One region of the Gordonibacter urolithinfaciens genome, then DNA from elsewhere that is predicted to be linked to it. Evidence: predicted binding sites of a transcription regulator. Region 1 holds the regulator's gene; the other holds the start of a gene.
The links. The regulator LexA, encoded in region 1, represses DNA repair genes until DNA is damaged. The targets are predictions, from matches to a motif close to CNAACANNTGTTNG.
Positions count from the first base shown of each region.

Region 1 (11,379 bases):
GGGCGCCGCACGCATATTGAACGCACGCCAAACGCACGAGCAACGTACTCAAACGACGAAGGATATGCATGACCGCACCCGAGCACAAGCCGGACATCGGCTGCCTGAAGGTTTCATCGAAATCGTCGCCCGCTTCCGTGGCCGGAGCCATCGCCGGCATGGTGAAGGACGGCGTCGGCGTGGAGATACAGGCCGTCGGGGCCGGAGCGGTGAACCAAGCCGTGAAGGCCATCGCCATCTCGCGCGGTTTCCTGTCGCCCGTGGGCATCGAGATCGCCTGCGTGCCCTCCTTTGCGGACATCGTTATCGACGGCGAGTACCGCACGGCCATTCGCTTCGCAGTCGAACCGCGCTACACGCGCGGCGTCTCCATGCCCGCTGCCGGCGGGGAAGCGGAAGCCGCCCCGTCCGCCCCTGCGCACTGAGGATCGCCATGCACACGCATACCCCGTTCACGAACCTCGCGTTCTGCATCCGCACGTTCGGCTGCCAGATGAACAAGCACGATTCCGAGCGCGTCGCCGGCATGCTCGAAGGCCTGGGCGCGCTGCCCGTCGATGCCATCGAGGATGCCGACCTCGTTGTGTTCATGACGTGCTGCGTGCGCGAAGCCGCCGACACGCGCCTCTACGGTCAGGTGGCCTCGCTCAAGAACACTCCGCTGCGCGCCGGCACCCCCCTGTCCAAGCGCGTCGTGGCCGTGGGCGGCTGCATCGGGCAGCGCGACGGGCAGAAGCTCGTCGATGAGCTGCCGCACCTGGACGTGGTGTTCGGCACGCACAACCTGGGCTCGCTTCCGCGACTGCTGGAAGAGGCGCTCGACGAGGGGGGCCATCACGTGGAGGTGCTCGACGCCGGCTCGTCGTTTGCCTCGGAGCTGCCGACGGCGCGCGAGCACGCGTGGGCCGCTTGGCTTCCCATCGCGCAGGGTTGCAACAACTTCTGCTCGTACTGCATCGTGCCCTACGTGCGCGGCCGAGAGAAGTCGCGCCCGCTCGAGGATATCGTAGCCGAGGCGGAGGGCTACGTGGCCGCCGGCGTGAAGGAGATCACCCTTCTGGGCCAGAACGTGAACTCCTACGGCCGCGACCTGTACGGCTCGCCCCGCTTCGCGGCCGTGCTCGATGCGCTCGACGCCACGGGCATCGAGCGCCTGCGCTTCGCGACGAGCCATCCGAAGGACCTCACCGACGAGGTCATCGGCAGGTTCGGCACGCTGCGCTCGCTCATGCCGGCGCTGCACCTGCCCGTGCAGTCCGGCTCCGATGCCGTGCTCGCCGCCATGAACCGCCGCTACACGCGCGCCCATTACCTGGAGCTCGTGCGCAAGCTGCGCGAGGCGCTGCCGGAGATCGCGCTCTCCACCGACATCATCGTGGGGTTCCCCGGCGAGACGGCGAAGGACTTCGAGGACACGTACCGCCTTGTGGACGAGGTGGGCTACCACCAGGTGTTCACGTTCATCTACTCCAAGCGCGAGGGCACGCCTGCCGCCTCGGTCGACGATCCCACGCCGCGCGACGTGATCCAGGGGCGGTTCGACCGTCTGGTCGATCTCGTGCAGAAGCGGGCCTTCGAGGCGAACCAGGTCGACCTGGGGAGCACGGTCGACGTGCTGGTGGAGGGCGCTTCCAAGCGCGATGCGGGCCTGCTCGCGGGCAAGAGCCCGAAGAACCAGACCGTGCATGCGCCGCTGCCCGAAGGCGCCTCGATCGAGGAGCTGGCCGGTACCACGGTGCGCGTGCGCATCGACGAGGCGAAGACGTGGTACCTGGCAGGCGAGGTGGCGGGCGGTGCCGTGCCGCCCGCGGAGGCGGCGGATGGGCGCTGACCCCGTCGTCTGCATCGTCGGCCCCACAGCCTCGGGCAAGTCCGCCCTTGCGCAGGCCGTCGCCCTCGCGCTCGATGGCGAGGTGGTGAGCGCCGATTCCATGCAGGTGTACCGCGGCATGGACATCGGCACGGGCAAGCTCGCCCCCGACGAGCGGCTTGTGCCCCACCACGGCCTCGATCTCGCCGACCCCGGCGAGCCGTACTCGGCGGCCCTCTTCCAGGAATACGCCCGCGCCTGCTTCGAGGACATCGCCGCGCGCGGGAGGCGCGCCGTGCTGTGCGGCGGCACCGGCCTGTACGTGCGCGCGGCCATCGACGCCTACGAGTTCCCGAAGGGGGAGCAAACGGGCAATCCTGTGCGCGAGTATTACAACCGCCTTGCCGGCGAGCAAGGCGCCGACGCCCTGTGGGAGCTGCTGCGCGAGCGCGATCCCGCGAGCGCCGCCATCGTGCCCGCCGCCGACGTCAAGCGCGTCGTGCGCGCCTTCGAGCTGTTGGAGGACGGCACAAGCCTGGCCGAGCAGCGCGCGAAGCTGGCGAGCATCCCACAGCTGGTGCCGGCATGCTTCATAGGGCTGTCCGTGGATCCGGCGGCGCTCAACGCGCGCATCGACGCGCGCGTCGACGCCATGTTCGACGCCGGGCTCGTGGACGAGGTGGCGCGTTTACTGCAGAGCGGATTCCGGGACGGCATCACGGCTCCCCAGGCTATCGGGTACAAGGAGGTCGTCGCCGCCCTCGAGGGGGAGACGACGATGGAGGAAGCTGCGTCGTGCATCAAGACGGCCACGCACCGCTACGCGAAGCGGCAGCGCACTTGGTTCCGCAAGGACCGGCGCATCCGCTGGATAGATGCAACCGACCCTGACCCCGCGGCCCAGGCAGCCGAGGCGCTTTCCTTGGTGGGAGGCGTCGTTGCCTGAGCGTTTCCGCAGCAGGGCGAGCTTGTAGTATGATACGGTTCTGCAGGCCGACCCTGCCGAGCCTTCAAGATCGGAGCACCTATCATGCAGACAGCACACGCGTTTCTCTAGCGGTTGCGACCGCGCCCGACTGTCTCCGCACGCCGCCATCCGCGCCGGCGTGTCCCTTCTTGCTTCGAAAGGTTGGCTCCATGTCTGAATTTGAATCCGTAATCACGCGGGGCGCGATCCCCGTTTCCGAAGAGCGCCGCGAGAAGGCCGTGCTGGTGGGCGTCGACCGCCCCGGCGCCTCCTGGCCGCTGGCCTCGTCGCTTGCCGAGCTCGAGCGTCTCGTGGACACGGCGGGCGCCGACGTTGCGGCCGTCACCACGCAAAAGCTCGACGCGCCGAACCCGCGCACGTTCGTCGGCTCGGGCAAGGCCGAGGAGGTTGCCGAGCTGGCACGCGCCCACGCGGCCGATCTCGTGGTGTTCGACGACGAGCTCACGCCCTCGCAGCAGTCGAACCTCGAGAAGGTAGTCGGCAAGGAAGTGAAGGTCATCGACCGCACGGCGCTCATCCTCGACATCTTCGCGCTGCATGCCACCAGCAAGGAGGGCCGCCTGCAGGTGCGGCTCGCCCAGAACGAGTACCTGCTGCCGCGTTTGCGCGGCATGTGGGCCCACTTGGCCTCGAACCGCATGGGCGGCGGCGTGGGCTCGCGCTTCGGCGAGGGCGAGAGCCAGCTCGAGGTCGACCGTCGCATGGTGCGCAAGCGCATCACGTCCATCAAGCGCGAGCTCAAGCACCTGGCCGAGGTACGCGCCATCCAGCGCGAGAGCCGCTACGAGAGCGGCATGTTCAAAGTGGCGCTGGCCGGTTACACGAACGCCGGAAAGTCGAGCCTGCTCAACCGCTTGACGAACGCGGACGTGCTGGCCTACGACAAGCTGTTCGCCACGCTGGACTCCACTACGCGCAAGTTCGAGCTGCCCGAAGGGCGCGAGATCACCGTCACCGACACGGTCGGGTTCATCCAGAAGCTGCCGACCACGCTCATCGAGGCGTTCAAGTCCACGCTCGACGAGATCACGGGAGCCGATCTCGTGCTGCATGTGGTGGATGCGTCGTCGGACGAGTACGAGGCGCAGATCGCTGCGGTGGAGGACGTGCTCGGGCAGATCGAAGCTCAAGACTTGCTTCGCGTGCTCGTATTCAACAAATGCGACCTGCTCGACAAGGAACATTTCGATGCTCTCAAGGCGCGTCATCCACAGGCCCAATTCGTATCGGCGGCAACAGGGGAGGGCATAAGCGAGCTTGTCGGGCATATCGCCCGTGTCGCCTCGGCGCAGGACGAGCATCTCGCCATAGTGATTCCCTACAACCGGGGAGATCTCGTCTCCCTCGCGCACGAGCGTTGCCATATCCTGTCGGAAAAGCACGAGGAGGACGGTACGCACCTCGTCATGTTGGCTGCTCCGTCCTTTGCCGGCCTGTTTCGCCCCTACGTGGCGGAGAAGGACCGTTAGGCACGTCCCTTTCAGAAAGCTGCAAACTACTTGGTTAGAGTAACTCTAACCAAGTAGTTTGCGACCGGATGACGCGATCTCGGATCACCGGTCGGTCTCGGGACGAACGAGCGCCCCTCATCCCAAGGCCGGCGTTTCTCCTGCAGGGGCCGTAATCCAACAGGGCGTCTCGCTCCTTCGGCAGGGCCCCGCAAGGCGTCGCCTACAGGCGACGGAACACCGCCACTACCTTGCCCGCGATGGAGCAGTCGGTGGTGATGATGGGCTCCATCGTGGAGTTCTCCGGCTGCAGGCGGATATGGTCGGATTCCTTGTAGAAGCGCTTGACCGTCGCGCCGTCGTCGATGATGGCCACGACGATGTCGCCGTTGTTGGCGACGGGCTGTTCTTTCACCACCACGTAGTCGCCGTCGTTGATGCCCGCCTCGATCATCGATTCGCCCCGTACCGACAGCAGGAACGACGGTGCATCGCCCACGATGTCGGTGGGAAGCGAGATGGTGTCGGTGATGTTCTCCTCGGCGAGGATGGGGGAGCCGGCCGCCACATTGCCCACGAGCGGCACGTTCACCACCTTGTTGAAGCTGGGCTTGATGACGTTGGAAGTGCTCTCTGCATCGCCAAGCGGATAGGTGAGCGCGATGGAACGCGACTTGAGGGGATCGCGCTTGATGAGCCCCTTGTCCTCGAGTGCTTTGAGGTGCACGTGGACTGTCGAAGGGGAGGAAAGGCCCAAGCTTTGGCAGACCTCGCGCACCGTGGGACCGTAGCCCTTCTCGCGGATGCACTCCTCGATGCAGTCGAGCACCGCCTTCTGGCGTTTCGTCACTTTGTCGGACATGCCCCGTTCCTTTCCCTTGAACGAACAAATGTTTTAAATACGTATTGACATGAACTTTTGTTCGTTCTATTATATATGCGAACAAAGGTTCTACGCAAGGCCTAGGAGGCAGAAAGATGAAGAATTTCGAGATGCGGTGCCCCTTCGATGGCACGTCGGCCCTGCAGCCGGAGTTCAACCGTGTATCCGCAGCCGGGGCTATCATCGAGTTTCCAGGGAGCGGTTCCCAAGGTGCTTGCGCGCCGCTGCAGCATTCGCACGCGCGTCAGGTACCGTCTGCTGCGTGCCGTGCTCGCAGACTTGGCGCTACGGAGATGGCGCGGGTTCTTCGTCATGGCAGTGCGGCAGGTCGCGCTTACGGCCGTGTGAGGCCGTGGCAAGGCGCTCTTGCCGGATGCGTCTTCTCCGTTTTCGCCTTCCTCAGCATTTTCATCAGCTTCTAGCGACTTCGGAACGCCCATGGATACTGCATTTCTGTGACTGCGCGGCATCCTCGCCACCATGGCGCTGCCGTTCCATCGCCTTTCCACCCCGCAGGACCCTTCCTCCTTGCAGGTCCATGTGGTAGACTGCCTTTTGAACCGAAATCCCAGACAGGCTGCTGTGAATGCGGCCTTCGAGAAGGAGACAAGGAACATGAAGTTCTAACGAAAGCCTTCGGGCACCCGCCAGGTCATGCAAGCTCCGCACCGGGTGCGCTTTCGTTGCTGTTCCTTGATGTTCCTATCCCTAGCCTCGCCGTCTCATCGGCGCCAGGTTGCCAGCGCGAAAAGCATTGAATCCGGTGCCTCTCGAAGGGAGGCCCTTCCGTGTTCGTTTCAGCCCGCCATCTTACCTATACCTACGACGGCGCCGATGCCTTGGCGCTCGATGACGCATCCGCCGTGTTCGCGCCCGGCTGGACCGGCGTGGTCGGCCCGAACGGAGCCGGCAAGAGCACGTTGCTCAAGATCGTATGCGGGATGCTCGAGCCCCAGAAAGGAAGCGTTTCTCCGCAGGTCGCAGGATCGTTCTGCGCCCAGTCGACCGATGTCGCGCCAACGGGGCTCGAGGAGTTCTCCTACGACTACCGCCCCGAGGCCGTGCGCCTGCGCTACCTGCTCGGCATCGACGACGCATGGCTATGGCGCTACGACACCCTGTCACATGGCGAGTGCAAGCGTATCCAGATAGCATGTGCCCTCGCAGCCGATCCTGTGCTGCTTGCACTCGACGAGCCCACAAACCACCTCGACGCCGAAACCCGCGAACTGGTGGCGCGTGCGCTTGCCGAGTATCGCGGGACGGGCCTTCTCGTCTCGCACGACCGCGCGTTGCTCGACGGGCTGGTGAGCTCGTGCGTGTTCGTGGATCGAGGGCGTGCTGTGACCGTGCCCGGCACGTACTCTCAGGCGAAGGAGCAGCTAGACCTACGCCGCCAGACTGCCGTAGAGGAGCGGTCCCATGCCCGTCGCGAACTGGCGCGCCTCAAGACGGAGAGCAATCGTCGAGACGGGGTGGCGGCGCGTTCGGCTGCACGGCGCTCGGCTCGGCATCTCGACCGGCACGACCATGACGGGCGCGCGAAGATCAAGCTGGCCATCTATTCCGGCCAGGATGGCAAGACCGGGCGGCTCTCGTCGCAGATGGGGAAGAAAGTCGAGCGTGCAGAGAAGCGCATGGCCGAGGTTCGCGTCGCCAAGGTGTACGAGGGTGCGCTCGACCTGGAAGCCGAGCCCGCCGCGCGCACGGTGCTCGTCCGATGCGAGGCCGGGTCCCTGACGCTGGGCGAGGGGCGCATGCTGCACCATCCGCAGCTGTACGTGGGCAACACCGACCGCATCGGCCTGGTGGGCAGGAACGGTGCAGGCAAATCGACGCTGCTTGCCGAAGTGCTGCGGCAAATGCCGGAAGAGGGCATGGTGTACGTCCCGCAAGAGATAGGAAGTGACCGGGCGCGCGCCCTTCTCGCCTCGGTGAAGGCTCTCGCGCCGGCAGAGCGCGGGCGCCTGCTCTCCATTGTCGCCCGGCTCGATTCGCCGCCGGCACGCATCTTGGAGGGAGACGACTTGAGCCCCGGCGAGGTGCGCAAGCTCCTGTTGGCGCAGGGCCTGACAGGACGACCGCATCTCATCGTCATGGACGAGCCGACGAACCACCTGGATATACGCTCTGTCGAAGCCTTGCAGGACGTGCTGGCCGATTGTCCCTGCGCCCTGATGCTCGTGTCCCACGACGAGCGCTTCCTCGACGCGCTCACCGCAACACGATGGGTGTTCGACGTTGGCCGTGCCGAAGGGAGAGGGCTCGGCGACACCCATGTAAGGGTGGAGCTTTGACCTTTTCCCCGTGGTCGAACACCGGTGAAGCCGAGATCCACACCCGCTTCGGACCGCCTCCTTTCCGCAGGGGGCGGTTTTTTTGCAGGGATCGACAATGCGGATTGAAGCACAATATCTTGTATGCTAGGCTGATCCAAAATCGAGCAAAGGAGCCTTTCATGCGCTGTCCTTCCTGCGGAAACCCCGAATCAAAAGTGGTGGACTCGCGCCCTTCCGAGGATGGCACGGCTATCCGGCGCCGACGCGAATGCCTTGATTGCGGCCGTCGATTCACCACCTACGAGCGTTTGGGCGAGAACCCGCTCATCGTTATCAAGGCGGATGGGTCCTCCGAAGCCTATGACCGCCAGAAGCTCATGCGCGGCCTGCTCATTGCCTGCGGGAAGCGGCCTATCTCACCCGAGCAGATAGCGTCGCTCGTCGATAGTATTGAAACCGAGCTTCGCAACGCCTCCTGCAACGAGATCAGGTCAAAGGAACTTGGCGATATGGTTCTCGTGCGTCTGGCGAAGCTCGACGATGTTGCCTACGTGCGGTTCGCGAGCGTCTACAAGGACTTCCAAAACGTAGAGGAGTTCGCAGCCGCCCTCGAGGGGCTGCGCTGATGGAGCGCCTCGCGATTCCCCTCAAGGCGCTCGATGCCGAACTTCCGGTGCCTGCCTGCGCCTACGCGGGCGATGCTGCCGTCGACCTGCGCTCGACGATCGACGAGACGCTGCAGCCGTTCGAGCGCAAGCTCGTGCCCTGCGGCATTGCCGTCGCCATTCCGGTCGGCTACGCTGGTTTCGTCCTGCCGCGCAGCGGGTTGGCGGCGAGGCACGGCGTATCGCTCGTGAATGCACCGGGGCTCATCGACAGCAACTACCGTGGCGAGATCAAGGCCATCCTCGTCAACCTAGACCCGCGCGAGCCTTTCGAGGTCAAGCGGGGGGACCGTATCGCGCAGCTTGTCATCATGCGCGTGGCCGAGGCCGTGTTTGATTCGTGTGGGGATCTTCCTGCTACCGATCGGGGCGCCGGCGGGTTCGGCAGCAGCGGCATCGGCGCATAGCGGTTCCGGATAGGTCGAGGCTTTCATATTGCACTTAGAGTTACTCTAAGTTAAAATCGTTATTGGTTAGAGTAACTCTAAGCCCGTACTCAAGTCGACTTCCGAGGAGGCCTATGGGCGACGAGGGACATAATAGCCGGATCGTTGACGTCCCGGCTACGCAAGCCGATCCGATCTACGGCATCGGCGACGTTGTCGCCTTGACGGGAATCTCGGCTTTCACCATCCGCTATTACGACAAGTGCGGGTTCTTCCCGAACCTTCATCGCGACAAGCGCGGCGTGCGGACGTTCTCCGAGGCCGACGTTGCCCAACTGCACCTGGTCGAGGCGCTTCGCAAAAGCGGCCTGTCCATCGAGGGCATCCAGTACTTCGTGCGCCTCTGCAAGCGTGGCGGCACCACCCGGGCCGAACGCCTGTCGATCTTGCGGGCGCAAGAGACCGTGCTCGAGTACCAGCGCGAGGAGCTGGACGAGAGCCTGAAACGCCTCCATGCCGCTACGGTGGATTTGGAAGCTGCGGAACGCTCCCAAGGACACGGCATGCTATAGTGCGTGGGCGAAGCGCTAGAAAACGCCCTGTTTCCATGACCTAGGACTCGTCGAAGGGCAAGATAGGGCCTTAGAACGGCTCTCAAAGCCTCGTTTATAAAACCGCAGGTCAGAGACGCGATATTTTGACAGATTGGACGAAATCGACTATGGATGACCAAAATCAGCCACCCAAGCCACCCGGATACCCCGAACCTCCGAACCAAGGCCCGAGGCTGCGGCCCAACGAACGCGACGTTCGCGACCTGAAGGTGGCCCAGAACCTCGTCATGGTGGCAAGCATCGCCGGGCCGGTATCTTTGTTCATTGGAGGCGTGTTCCTTGCAACCGCCGGACTGGTGTGCGCCATCATCGCGCTCAAGAAGCTGAACGCGCTGTCTACCAGGTTGACCGATGTCGCCGCGCCAGCGAAGCGACTTAAACGGTCTTGCATAATCGGTATCGCCGTATGCAGTATCGCGCTGGTCCTGAACGCGGTTTCCGCGTACCTCATGTACCCGGCCGTGCTCGAGGCCATCGAATCCGGCGATTACGGAAACCTCGCACCCGGCACCGACCTGGGCACAACCCCCAAAGGCAACTCAACTTGGGGCTAGCACTCCGGCACTTCCCCCAAGATTGACATTTCGAACGTATATTTGTCTAACTTAAGTCTGTCAAAACTGACTAGCCATGCCATGTTTCCGCTTGCTATGCTGGTATTCCTCCTTGGGCGCCGGAAGGAGGTGCTCCAGCATGCCCAAGAAACAAGGCGGACACCTGACCATGAAGGACAGGCGGGACATCGAGGACCGTCTCCACGACGGGGAGAGCCTCAACTCCATCGCATCGCACCTGAAAGTCAGCTGGCCGACCGTCGCCGACGAGGTCAAGCGCCACCGGACGCAGGACAGCCCGCATTACAGGAGCTTCGGGGAGAAGAACCTGTGCAGGTTCAAGTCGACCTGCGACGTGATCGGCATCTGCGGGATCGACTGCCATTCGAAGTGCGCGAGGTGCTCGCACGCCGTCTGCAACAGGCTCTGCGACAAGTTCGAGATGATCGAGGACTGCCCGAAGCTCGAGAGGGCTCCCTACGTCTGCAACGGCCGCAGGACCCGCCTCGCGATAGGCTGCCAGTATCCGAACTGGTTCTACGACGCGAGGCTCGCCGAGGAGGAGGCGCGCTGGTCCAGCGTGGACTCCCGGCAAGGGGTGAACTGCACCCCGGAGCAGCTCGAGGAGATGGTGGGCGTGATCAAGCCGCTCCTCAAGAAGGGGCAGAGCCTCGAGCACATCTGGCAGACGCATCGCGGCGAGTTCCCCGTCAGCTACCGCACCTTCTACCGCTACATCAACCTGGGCGTCCTCGACATCTGCAACCTCAACCTGCCCAAGAAGATGCGCTACAAGCCCCGCAAGAAGCGCGGGAAGACCCTGCCTTTCAAGACCGACCTGCAGGGACACACCTACGAGGACTTCCAGAAGCTGCCCAGCGACGTCCAGATGTCGGCCGTGGAGATGGACTGCGTCGAGGGAAAGAAGAGCGACGAGAAGGCGATCCTCACGCTGCTGTTCCGCCGGTACTGCTTCCAGCTGATGATCCTCATGCCCGCGCAAACGCAGGAATGCGTCGGCCGCGTCCTCGACCACATCGAGATACTCTGCGGCAAAGAGGAGTTCAGGAAGCACTTCGGCATCATCCTCACCGACCGCGGCCACGAGTTCCTGGACCCCGAGAAGATCGAGACGAGCATAGACGGCGGGAAGCGCTGCAGCGTCTACTACTGCGACCCGCTGCAGTCCGGGCAGAAAGGCCGCTGCGAGAAGAACCACGTCGAGCTGCGCAAGATCCTGCCCAAGGGAACGTCCCTGGAAGGCCTCACCAATTACGAGCTTTCCATCGTGTGCAGCCATGTGAACTCGTACGCGCGCCCCGTGCTCGGCGGCTTGGCTCCGATCGCGCTGGCCAGCCAGGTGCTGCCGGAAGACCTTCTCGACGGCCTGGCGATCCAGCGCGTCGAGCCGGACGGCGTGATTTTGCGCCCGAGCCTCCTCAAGGAGCTGGGGCTGCGCTAGAGAACGGCGAAAAGGACGACCTGGAAGCCGTCCGAAACCAAAACGGGGCCTTAGAAAGGCTCTCAGGAGTTTTACCAGTTCAGAGCGATAGATTTGCCTGACGTGACGATAAGAAGCGAAATAACGACGATGCGCCCGAGGGGAACACAACCGAATAGGAAGATGCAGGCCCTTGAAGTCAAACTTAAGTCTGACACATCGTTTGACAGGGGCTTAGATCCGCGTATGCTTAAACCGACCAAAAAGGGCCCGAAAATGGCCGTCTCCGCAGCTTGACAGAGCAAAGTAAC
Region 1 covers NZ_LT900217.1:37,291-48,669, reverse strand. Annotated here, with positions in the region: gene BN3560_RS00220 (stage V sporulation protein S) at 69-425, shown strand; gene miaB (tRNA (N6-isopentenyl adenosine(37)-C2)-methylthiotransferase MiaB) at 434-1,831, shown strand; gene miaA (tRNA (adenosine(37)-N6)-dimethylallyltransferase MiaA) at 1,821-2,756, shown strand; gene hflX (GTPase HflX) at 2,948-4,267, shown strand; gene lexA (transcriptional repressor LexA) at 4,470-5,108, opposite strand; gene BN3560_RS00190 (ATP-binding cassette domain-containing protein) at 5,918-7,426, shown strand; gene nrdR (transcriptional regulator NrdR) at 7,588-8,034, shown strand; gene dut (dUTP diphosphatase) at 8,034-8,480, shown strand; gene BN3560_RS00175 (MerR family transcriptional regulator) at 8,594-9,031, shown strand; gene BN3560_RS00170 (hypothetical protein) at 9,181-9,627, shown strand; gene BN3560_RS00165 (IS30 family transposase) at 9,767-11,089, shown strand.

Region 2 (11,379 bases), 3.1 Mb from region 1:
GGCGCTCGCAGCGTTCCGCTCGGACTGGCTGCCCCAGATCAGCGCGCTGTCCATCCAAGGACGCGACGAGGGCAAAATGCGCGAGTCCGCGACGTTCGACCATATACGCGCCGGCATGCGGGGCGTGCTGGAGGCCGACGCGCAGGCCGACCCCGGGCGCGCGGGCATCGAGCCGGCCGAGCTCGTGGCATTCGTGCTCGAGAGCATGATCGCCGGATTGTGCGCGGGCGAGCCCGACTGCCGCGTGCTCTCGGCGCTGCTGCGCGCGGGGCTCTATGGACCGGACGCGCCGGGTGCGGAAGATGCGGCAGACGGCGCGGGAAGGCTGGAGCCCCCCGCGCGCAGCACGGAAGGGGCGGCCGCGGCGGCCGCCGGGGAAAGGTGATGGCAATGCTCAAGATCTCAACGAACAAGCTCATGCTCGTAGCGGGCATCGTGTGGGCCATAGCCGGCGCGAACATCGCCAACATCGGGCTCACGGCCTACCGGCACGACTGGGGCTGGGTCATCTGGGCGCTCCTCGTGGGCTCGGCGGTGATCTTCGTGCTGTTCCATTCGCGCATCTTCCAGAAGATGGTGGGCAAGCACGCCAAGCGCATCGGCGGCTACGAGGAGGCCAAGACGAACATCCTGAAGTTCTTCGACAAGAAGGGCTACATCATGATGGCCATCATGATGGGCGGCGGCATCGGCCTGCGCATGTCGGGGCTCGTGCCCGACTGGTTCATCGCGTTCTTCTACACGGGCCTGGGCATCGCGCTCACGGTGGCGGGCCTCACCTTCCTGCTGCGTTACTTCATGAACGTGGAGCCGGGGTGCCCCCTGTTGCCGCGCACCTACGCGAAGCGCGGCTGACCGGCCGGTCTGCCAGAGCTGCTGCGGCGCGCATCGTTGCGCCATGCGGAGGAAGCGGTGCCGGCACCGCCCGAAACCAACGGGTTCGCTGACGGCACGTTGACGAAACGGTTACGGCTCGGGGGCGTTCGCGCCCCCTTGCCATAGTATGAGGGGCGAACCATGGCATCGGCCCCGAGGCGCGGTGCGAGAAACCGAGTGTGAAGGAGGCCCCGTGGCCCGGATATTCGTCGTGGAGGACGACGCGGCGCTGCGCGGCGAGCTCATGCGCCTGCTGGAGCTGCAGGGGCACGTTGCGCTGGCCAGCACGGCGTTCGACCGCATTGCCGACGAGGCGCTGGCCGCCGATCCCGACTGCGTCCTGCTGGACCTCAAGCTGCCCGGCGACGGCGGCCATGCCGTGTGCCGCGACCTGCGCCGCGCAAGCGACGTGCCCATCGTCATGCTCACCTCGTCGGACAACGAGTTCGACGAGGTCATGAGCATGAACCTGGGCGCGGACGACTACGTGACGAAGCCCTACAACCCCGCCGTGCTGCTGGCGCGCATCCAGTCGGTGCTCCGCCGCGCGGCGCGCACCGAGCCGCCTGCGCGCATCGAGCACAAGGGCGTCGTGCTGGACGTGGCGAAAAGCCGCGTGGAGTACGAGGGCCGCGGGGTGGAGCTCACCCGCAACGAGTTCCGCGTGCTGCACCTGCTCATGGAGAACAAAGGGGCCATCATCTCGCGCCAGGAGCTCATGATGGAGCTGTGGCAGTCCGACGCCTTCATCGACGACAACACGCTCACGGTGAACGTGAACCGGCTGCGCAAGAGCCTGGCCTCCATCGGCGTGCCCGAAGGCTTCCTGGCCACGCGCCGGGGGCAGGGCTACCTCGTCTGATGGGCGGTGCGCTGCCATGAGCCTGTCCGCCTATCTGCGCGACAACCTCGCGGCCATCGGCGTGGGCGTGCTGTGCTGCCTGGGCGTGGCCGGCATGCTGGCGGTGCTGGGCGTGGGCACGGACGCCACGGTGCTCGTGCCGTGTTTCGTGGCGCTGTGCGGCGCGGTGGTGCTCGGCATCGGCTACGTGCGCAGACGCCGCTTCTATACCGAGCTCGCGCGCATCGTCGAGGACCTCGACAGCACCTACTTCGCCTCGGAGCTCGTGGAGGATCCCGGCTTCCTCGAGGGGCATCTGGCCCACGAGGCGCTCGAGGCGGTGGGAAAGGCCGCGGCCGACGATGTGGCGTTCCATCGGCGGCAGGCCGAGTCGTACCGCGACTACATCGAGCTGTGGATACACGAGATCAAGACGCCCATCGCCGCCGCCCATCTCATGGCGGCCGACCTGCACGGGGGCGTGGCTGCGAAGCTGAAGGCCGAGCTGGACCGTATCGAGTCCTACGTGGAGCAGGCGCTCTACTATGCGCGCTCCACCTCGCTCGCGCGCGACTACGCCATTCGCGAGCTGCCGTTGGCCGAGGCCGTGCGAGCGGCCTGCAAGAAGAACGCGCGCTACCTGATTGAGCACGGCGCCATCCCGTCCATCGAGGTGGGGGACGATGTCTCCGTGTTTGCCGATGCCTCCTGGCTCTCCTTCGTATTGGGGCAGGTCGTGGTGAACGCGGCGAAATACGGCGCGACTGCCGTGCGCTTCACCGCGCGCGAGGAGGGCACGGGCACGAGCGCGGCGCGCACCGTGCTGGAGATCGCCGACAACGGGCGGGGAATCCCCGCTGCGGACGTCCCGCGCGTGTTCGACCGCGGCTTCACCGGCGAGAACGGCCGCGCCCAGGGCTCGGCCACCGGCATGGGCCTGTACCTGGTGGCCACGCTCTGCGAGAAGATGGGCCTCGGCGTGGGCCTGGCCTCCGAGGAGGGCACCGGTACCCGCGTCATGCTCGCGTTTCCGCACGACCGCAGGCGCAGGGACGTCGGGTGAGACGCGGGTGAGACGCGGGGACGGGGATGATGTCTCGTTTGGCGTGGCAGAGGGACGCGGACAATGTCGCATTCCCCCTGATCCTGGCGTGTTTGGAAGACATCAGGGAACGTGATATTACCCCCATCCCCCTGTCGCATCCTGTCACGGGCGCCCCACCCTTGCAAATTCGTAAGGTTGCGGTAAGCCTCTTCGATGGCGGGTGCGGCGCCGCGGACGTACTATCTTGGCAGACCCCGAGAGAAGGAGATTTGCCATGACCGAAGTTTACGCGACCCCGTCGGCGGCTTGCGCGCAGCAGGCGCCGGCCGCCTATGCGTCCGGCTCCCGGCCCATCCTGTCGGTTCGCCAGATAGAGAAGGTGTACGGGAGCAAAGATTCCGTCACCAAGGCGGTGCGCGACATCAGCTTCGACGTGATGCCGGGCGAGTTCGTGGGCATCATGGGGCCCTCGGGCTCCGGCAAGACCACGCTGCTCAATTGCGTGGCCACCATCGACACCGTGACGAGCGGCCATATCCTCGTCGACGGGCGCGACGTCACGGGGCTGCGCTCCCGCGCGCTCGCGAAGTTCCGCCGCGACGACCTGGGCTTCATCTTCCAGGACTCCAACCTGCTGGACACGCTCACCGGCTTCGAGAACATCGCGCTCGCGCTTACGGTGAAGGGCGAGCCCACCGGCCGGGTGAAACCCAAGGTGGACGCCATCGCGGCCACGCTCGGCGTGTCCGAGGTGCTGGGGAAGTACCCTTACCAGATGTCGGGCGGCCAGCGCCAGCGCATCGCCGCCGCCCGCGCCATGGTGGCCGATCCGAAGCTCGTGCTTGCCGACGAGCCCACGGGCGCGCTCGACTCGCGCAGCGCCACCGTCATGCTGGAGACGCTCGAGATGATGAACTCCTCGCTCGGCGCCACCATCATGATGGTCACGCATGATTCCTACGCCGCCTCGTTTGCAAGCCGCATCCTGTTCGTCAAGGACGGCGCCGTGTTCAACGAGATACGCAAGGGCGACACCTCGCGCAAGGACTTCTTCAACCGGATCATGGAAGTGGTCACGTTCCTGGGCGGTGACGTGCGCGATGCTCGCTAAACTCGCCTTCCGCAACATCCGCCGCTCGGTCAAGGACTACGGCGTGTACTTCGTCACGCTCGTTTTCGGCGTGGCGGTGTTCTACGCGTTCAACTCGGTGTCGAGCCAGTCCATTCTCTTCGACCTCGAGGACACGGCCTCGGCCAGCGTCTTCTCGCTGACGGGGCAGTTCCTCGGCATGTTCAGCGTGCTCATCGCCTGCGTGCTCGGCTTCCTCGTGCTCTACGCGAACGGCTTCCTCATTAGGCGGCGCAAGCAGGAGTTCGGAACGTACCTCATGCTGGGCATGAATCCCCGCAGCGTGTCGGCTATCGTGCTCATGGAGACGGCGGTGGTGGGCCTCGTGTCGCTCGTGGTGGGCCTGGCGCTCGGGTTCGCGCTTTCGCAGGGCATGTCGTTCGTCACGGCGGGCCTGTTCAACATCGAGATGACGCAGTACCGCTTCATATTCTCGTTCGACGCCTTTTTGCTCACGCTGGTGTGCTTCGCGCTCATCTTCGCGGTGACGGCCCTGTTCAACACCGTGTCCATCCGCCGCTACAAGCTCATCGACCTGCTCTCCGCCCGCTCGAAGAACGCGCGCTTCCGCGTGCGCAACCCGTGGATCAGCCTCGCCGGGTTCGTTGCGGCCGTGGGCCTGATCGCATGGGCGTACGCCACGCTCGTCGAAAACGGCCTTCTGGAGTTCGACGACGGGTTCTGGAAGGCCACGGCGCTCATGGTGGTCGGCACGTTTTTGCTCTTCTGGTCGCTTGCCGGCTTCGCCATCGCGGTGATCGAGCGCACGCGCGGCGTGTACTTCAAGGGCCTCATGATGTTCACGATGCGCCAGATAGCCAGCAAGGTGAACACGGCGTTCGTGTCGCTTTCGGTGGTGTGCGTCATGCTGTTCTTCTCGCTCACCGTGTTCTCCACCGGCATGGGGCTGGCGCGCGCCTTCAGCGGAAACATCGAGGACGGCACGGTCTACGACGCCACGCTCACGGCCAACGTGTACCTGAACCAGGGCGGCACGCGCGACCCCGAGGCGCTCGCGCAGATGACCGAGGAGGACCGCGAGTACCAGAAGGTGGCCGACGAGAAGGCGGCCGCCATCGAGGCCGACGCGGAGGCCTACGGCTGGGATATCGCCGCGAAGCTGGCCGACGCCTCGTCGGCGTGGGACGAGCTCGTGGCGAAGTCCGCTCAGATCGACGCCTTCGTGAGCGACGAGACGTCCTACGGCGAGCTCATGGGGCGCTACGGCCAGGACACGGGCAATGCGAAGCAGAACGAGGCCCTGCACAACCAGGGCGTCACGCTCATCGGCGTCTCGCAGTTCAACGCGCTCGCAGAGCTTGCGGGCCGGCCGACCGTGGACGTGGGCGAGGACGGCTACGCGGTGAACAACACGCTCGACGCCATGAAGGCGCTTTCCGAGGCGCTTGCGCGCAAGGGCGAGACGGTGGTCGCAGGCGGGCGCGTGCTCGAGTCCTCGGGCGAGCTGCGCAGCCAACCGATGGAGGACACCACGTTCTCTGCGAGCGGGGCAGAGCTCATCGTGCCCGACGCGGTGATCGCCGGCCTGCGCGCCCAAGGCGCCGTTCCCGAGCAGAGCATCCTCAACCTCATGTATCGGACGGACCGGGCCGAGGGCGACAAGCTGCTCGAGCAGGTGCTCGCCGAGGCGTCGCCCGCCAACCCGGAGGTGGCGGCATCCGGCTGGAAGTTCAGCCCGAAGCCCTGGCCCGTGACGCTGTCGTTCACGGCCGAGGAGGTGCTCGTGCAGTCGGGCGGCATGAACCTCATGATCTCGTATTTGGCGCTCTACATCGGCTTCGTGTTCCTCATCGCCACGGCGGCCGTCCTGGCCATCCAGCAGCTGTCCGAGGCGAGCGACTCGCTGCCGCGCTACCGGGTGCTCGCCGAGATCGGCTGCGACCGCCGCATGATCGTCCAGTCGCTGCGCGCGCAGGTGCTCGTGTACTTCCTCGTGCCGTTGGCGGTGGCCGTGTGCCATACCGTGTGCGCCGTGGGCGTCATCAGCGACTCCGTCATCTCTCAGCTGGGCGTGTCGGTGCTCGAGCCTGCGCTCATGACCGCCGTGCTGGTGGCGGTGGTGTACGGGGCGTACCTCGCGGTCACGTACTTCGCCAGCAAGGGCATCATCCGTGCCTCGCTGGGCAAGAAGCTCGTGGGGTAGGGCGGGGCCGCCGCGCGCTGCTCCGCCCGAGCCGCCGCCCGTCGCGTCGCGGGGAAATCCCGCTCGCGGCGCGGCGGCGGTTCTGCTACCATGTTCGCCATGGGTGACTCGCCGAAAACCGCCAAGCGCCGCGTGCGCGAGAAGCGCACCATCTCGCAGATGGTGGCGCTTTACTGCGCGGGCAACCACGACGCCGCAGCTCGCACCGAGCGCGCCCATTGCGGCGAGGCCGTGTGCGCGGACTGCGCGGCCATCGATGCCTACGCGGTGCTGCGTACCGAGCGCTGCCGCAAGATGGAGGTCAAGACCTCCTGCGAGGAATGCGGCAACCACTGCTATGCCCCCGAGAAGCGCGACGAGATCCGTGCCGTCATGCGCTACGCCGGCCCGCGCATGCTGGGGAGGCACCCGGTGGCGGCCGTGCGGCACCTGCTGGGCCGCTGAACGTCCGCGTGCGCCGCGGATCTGTTTCTCGAACGTATCCGTTCACGCCGCCCGTTGTCTCCGTTCGGGGTACAATGGCTTCGACGAAACGGTGAGGACGGGACGGAAGGGCGGGCATGCTCGACAAGGTTGACGCGCTGTTCGCGCGCTTGGAGGACGTCATGGCGTTTCAGGCCATCCGCCAAGGGCTCATCCTCACCATCCCCGTTCTGCTGGTGGGGTCGTTCTGCCTCATCTTCCTCAACCTGCCGCTCGCGCCCTACCAGGACGCCCTCGCCGGCGCGCCGCGCGTCGAGGGCCTGCTCGACCTCGTGTACGACGGTACCATGGGCATCTTCTCGCTCTACGTGTCCGTTGCCGTGGCGCTGCGCTACGCCAACGCCTGCGCCGAGCGCTTCGGGGGCTTCTTCGTCCAGGGCGCGCCCTTCGCCGCGCTCGCGGCCTACCTCATGTCCGTGGGATTCGGCACCGAGGGCTTCGATCCCATCGTGCTCAGCACGCGCTCGCTGTTCATCGCCATCGTGTGCGGGCTGGCCTCGTCGGTGCTGTACTGCCGGCTCGTGCGCCTGCGCCGCACCCGGCGGCTGTACGGCGACAGCCTGGACAACGTGTTCAACCAGGCCGTGTCGGGCCTCCTGCCCATCGCGGCCGTCATCGCGCTCTTCGGCGCGGCGAACGCCGCCGTGGCGGCGCTCTCGGGCTCGAGCTGCATCGAGCAGCTGTTCTTCGACAGCGTGAGCGCGCTCTTCCCCCTGGCCACGGCCACGTTGGGCAGCGGGCTTCTGTACCTTTTCCTGAACAACGTCATGTGGTTCTTCGGCATCCACGGCGGCAACATGCTCGACGGAGTGGCGCAGAGCGTGTTCGTGCCCGGCACGGCCGCCAACGCGGCGGCGCTCGCGGCGGGCGGCGAGCCCGTGCAGATCGTGACGAAGACGTTCCTGGACGTGTTCGCCTCTATCGGCGGGGCCGGCGCGCTGCTGTCGCTGCTCGCGGCCATCCTGCTGTTCGGCCGCCGCAGGAGCGCGCGGCGGCTCTCGGCGTTCGCGGCCGTGCCCATGTGCTTCAACATATCCGAGATCATGCTGTTCGGGCTGCCGGTGGTGTGGAACCCGGCGCTGTTCGTGCCGTTCATCGCGGTGCCCCTGGTGAACATGGTGGTGTCGTACGCAGCCATGGCGGCCGGGCTCGTGCCGCCCGTGGTGGTGGACGTGTCGTGGACCACGCCGCCTCTCGTGGGCGGCTGGGTGGCCACGGGCTCGCCCGCCGGCGCGGTGCTGCAGCTCGCGTGCATCGTGTTGGGCACGGTGCTCTACCTGCCGTTCCTACGCCGCTACGAGCGGTTGGCCGACGCCCACGCGCGGGTGCAGTACGATGCCCTGCTCTCGTCGTTCCAGGACGACGAGCGCGCCGGGCGCTCGGTCGAGCTCGTGACGGCCGCGGGCTCGCTGGGCGCGGTGGCCCGCTCGCTCGCCGAGGACGTGCGGGCCGCCGTGGACGCGGGGGCCTTCGAGCTGCGCTACCAGCCGCAGTTCGACGCTGACGGCCGCGCGGTTGGCGCGGAGGCCCTGCTTCGCATGGAGCACCCCGTGTACGGCTGGCTCTACCCGCCGCTCGTCATCGAGCTGGCACGCGAGGCCGGTGCGGGCGGCGAGCTCGAGCGCGCCGTGTTCGAGCGGGCGCTGGCCGACGCGCAGGCTGCGGAGGCGCTCGCGCATGCGGGCGAGCTCGATGCGGGTTTCAGCGTGAGCGTAAACGCCACGGCCACGATGCTGCAGGACGAGGCGGCCGTCGGCTTCGTCATCGACGCCTTCCGCGCCCGCGGGCTCGATGCCGGCCGCGTGGTGGTGGAGGCCACCGAGCGCGAGGCGCTGCTGTGGGACGCGGGCGCGCACGACCTGCTGCGCCGCGTTGCGGACGCGGGCATGCCGCTGGCCATCGATGACTTCTCCATGGGCCGCACCTCGTTTCAGTACCTCGAGACGAGCGTGTTCTCCGTGGTTAAGCTCGACGGGACCATTGCCAAGGGCGTCATGGAGAACGAGCGCTACGCCGAGATCGTCTCGTCCATCGCCGACCTCTCCGAGCACCTGGGCTTCACGGTTCTGGCCGAGTACGTGGAGACGGCCGAGCAGCGCGACGTGCTGAAGACGCTCGGCTGCTCCTACTTCCAAGGCTACCTCTACGCGCCCGCGCTGCCCTTCGACGAGATGGTGGAGCGCGCACGGCTGACGGGAACGCTCCGTTAGGGGGAACTTCTCTTTCGGGGTAGATGATTCAGGATGATGCGTCATCCCGCGCCCTGCGTCACCCTCGCGGCTGAACTAGAGGGCAGTGCCGCTGCCCCCCCCTCCCGGCACGCTGCAGCATTGGAAAGCGAACGAATTGTGCGCATCGTTTGAACGCTGGAACACGAACGTATGTTTTCGCTGGCTCTTTCCGCGCGCTGCGCTAGAATGAACGATTGCACGGAAATGATAGTTTCCCGGTAGCCTAATTTGCGACCCACGGCACGCGACGCCGGGGCACGGCTGCCGGCTGCGGATGCGCAAGAGAAAGAGCGATAAGCCACATGGGACAGAACGCCATCGTCATCAAGGGTGCCCGCGAGCACAACCTCAAGGACATCGACCTCATCATCCCGCGCGACGAGCTCGTGGTCATCACGGGTCTGTCAGGCAGCGGCAAGTCGAGCCTCGCGTTCGACACGATGTACGCCGAGGGCCAGCGCCGCTACGTGGAGAGCCTCTCCAGCTACGCGCGCATGTTCTTGGGGCAGATGAGCAAGCCGGAACTGGACAGCATCGACGGCCTGTCACCGGCCGTTTCAATCGACCAGAAGACCACGAGCAAGAACCCGCGTTCCACCGTGGGCACCACCACCGAAATATACGACTACCTGCGCCTGCTGTTCGCTCGCGTGGGCGTGCCTCACTGTCCCGAGTGCGGGCGCGTCATTCGCAAGCAGACCACCGACCAGGTGACCGACGAGATACTGGCGCTCGCTCCCGATGCGAAGGCCATCATCATGGCCCCGGTCGTCACCGGACGCAAGGGCGAGTTCGCGAAGCTGTTCGCCGACCTGCAGAAGGAGGGCTTCAGCCGCGTGCGCATCGACGGCGAGATCGTGAAGCTCGAGGCCGAGCCGCTCACGCTCAACAAGAAGATCAAGCACTTCATCGACGTGGTGGTGGACCGCGTGCAGCTGAAGGAGAGCGCCACGAGCCGCATTGCCGAGGCGGTGGAGCTGGCCACGAAGCTGGCCGACGGGCGCGTGCTCGTGCAGGTGCTGGGCGAGGACGGGCAACCGCTCGGCGAGGGCGGCGGCAAGTCGAGCGGCGCTACGGGTGGCCTCGGCGCCGGCGAGCATATCTTCTCGCTCGCGCTTGCCTGCCCCGAGCACGGCCATTCCATGGACGAGCTGCAGCCGCGCGACTTCTCGTTCAACGCCCCCTACGGTGCCTGCCCGGACTGCCTCGGCATCGGCAGCCGCGAGGAGGTGGATCCCTCTCTCGTGGTGCCCGACCCCTCGCTCACGCTGGCCGAGGGCGCCATCGCGCCGTTCAAGACGGGCAACTACTACCCGCAGGTGCTGCGCGCCGTGGCCAAGCACATGGGCACCGACGAAAACACGCCCTGGGAGGACATGCCGAAGAAGGCCACCGACGCGTTGCTCTACGGCCTGGGCGACGACAAGGTGCGCGTGGACTACGTGACCGTGGACGGGCGCGAGACGTACTGGTACATCGAGTGGGAAGGGGCGCTCGCCGCCGTGCAGCGCCGCTACCAGGAGGCCCAGTCCGACAACCAGCGCGAGAAGCTGTCGGAGTACTTCGCCATCGTGCCGTGCCAGACGTGCGGCGGCAAGCGCCTGAAGCCGGAGATCCTGGCCGTGACGGTGGGCGGCAAGTCCATCCACGATGTCACCGAGATGAGCGCGGCCGATTCGCTCGACTACTTCGAGGGCCTGGCCTTTCACGGCTCCGAAGAGCATATCGCCGGTCCCATCGTGAAGGAGATCAAGGCGCGCCTGCGCTTCCTGGTGGACGTGGGCTTGGACTACCTCACGCTCGAGCGGGCCACGGCCACGCTCTCGGGCGGCGAGGCGCAGCGCATCCGCCTGGCCACGCAGATCGGCGCGGGCCTCATGGGCGTGCTCTACATTTTGGACGAGCCGTCCATCGGCCTGCACCAGCGCGACAACGAGCGGCTCATCGCCACGCTGGAGCGCCTGCGCGATTTGGGCAACACCGTCATCGTGGTCGAGCACGACGAGGACACCATCCGCAGCGCCGACTACGTCATCGACATGGGCCCGGGCGCGGGCGAGCACGGCGGCGAGGTGGTGGCGGCCGGCAAGCCCGACGAGATCGTGAGATTCGAGGGCTCGCTCACGGCCGACTACCTTTCGGGCCGCCGCACCATCCCCGTCCCGGAGAAGCGCCGCAAGCCGCGGCGCGGGTCGCTCAAGCTCACGGGCGCCTCGGAGAACAACCTGAAGAACCTGACGCTGGAGGTTCCCTTCGGCACGCTCACCGTGGTCACGGGCGTGTCGGGCTCGGGCAAGAGCTCGCTGGTCACCGACACGCTGGCACCGGCGCTCGCGAACCGCGTGAACCATGCGCACCGCCGCTCCGGCAAGTACAAGAAGATCACCGGCCTGGACAAGATCGACAAGGTCATCAACATCGACCAGAGCCCCATCGGGCGCACGCCGCGCTCGAACCCGGCCACCTACATAGGCCTCTGGGACGACATCCGGGCGCTGTTCGCCAGCACGCAGGAGTCGAAGGCGCGCGGCTACGGGCCGGGGCGCTTCTCCTTCAACGTGAACGGCGGCCGCTGCGAGGCCTGCAAGGGCGACGGCCAGATCAAGATCG
Region 2 covers NZ_LT900217.1:3,147,876-3,159,254, forward strand. Annotated here, with positions in the region: gene BN3560_RS13530 (TetR/AcrR family transcriptional regulator) at 1-385, shown strand, start outside; gene BN3560_RS13535 (hypothetical protein) at 391-855, shown strand; gene BN3560_RS13540 (response regulator transcription factor) at 1,070-1,738, shown strand; gene BN3560_RS13545 (sensor histidine kinase) at 1,755-2,780, shown strand; gene BN3560_RS13550 (ABC transporter ATP-binding protein) at 3,037-3,873, shown strand; gene BN3560_RS13555 (FtsX-like permease family protein) at 3,863-6,055, shown strand; gene BN3560_RS13560 (nitrous oxide-stimulated promoter family protein) at 6,146-6,499, shown strand; gene BN3560_RS13565 (PTS sugar transporter subunit IIC/EAL domain-containing protein) at 6,616-8,748, shown strand; gene uvrA (excinuclease ABC subunit UvrA) at 9,072-11,379, shown strand, end outside.
Region 2: uvrA (excinuclease ABC subunit UvrA) is a predicted target of LexA. The motif match lies at 8,913-8,926, and genes of this name have one in related genera.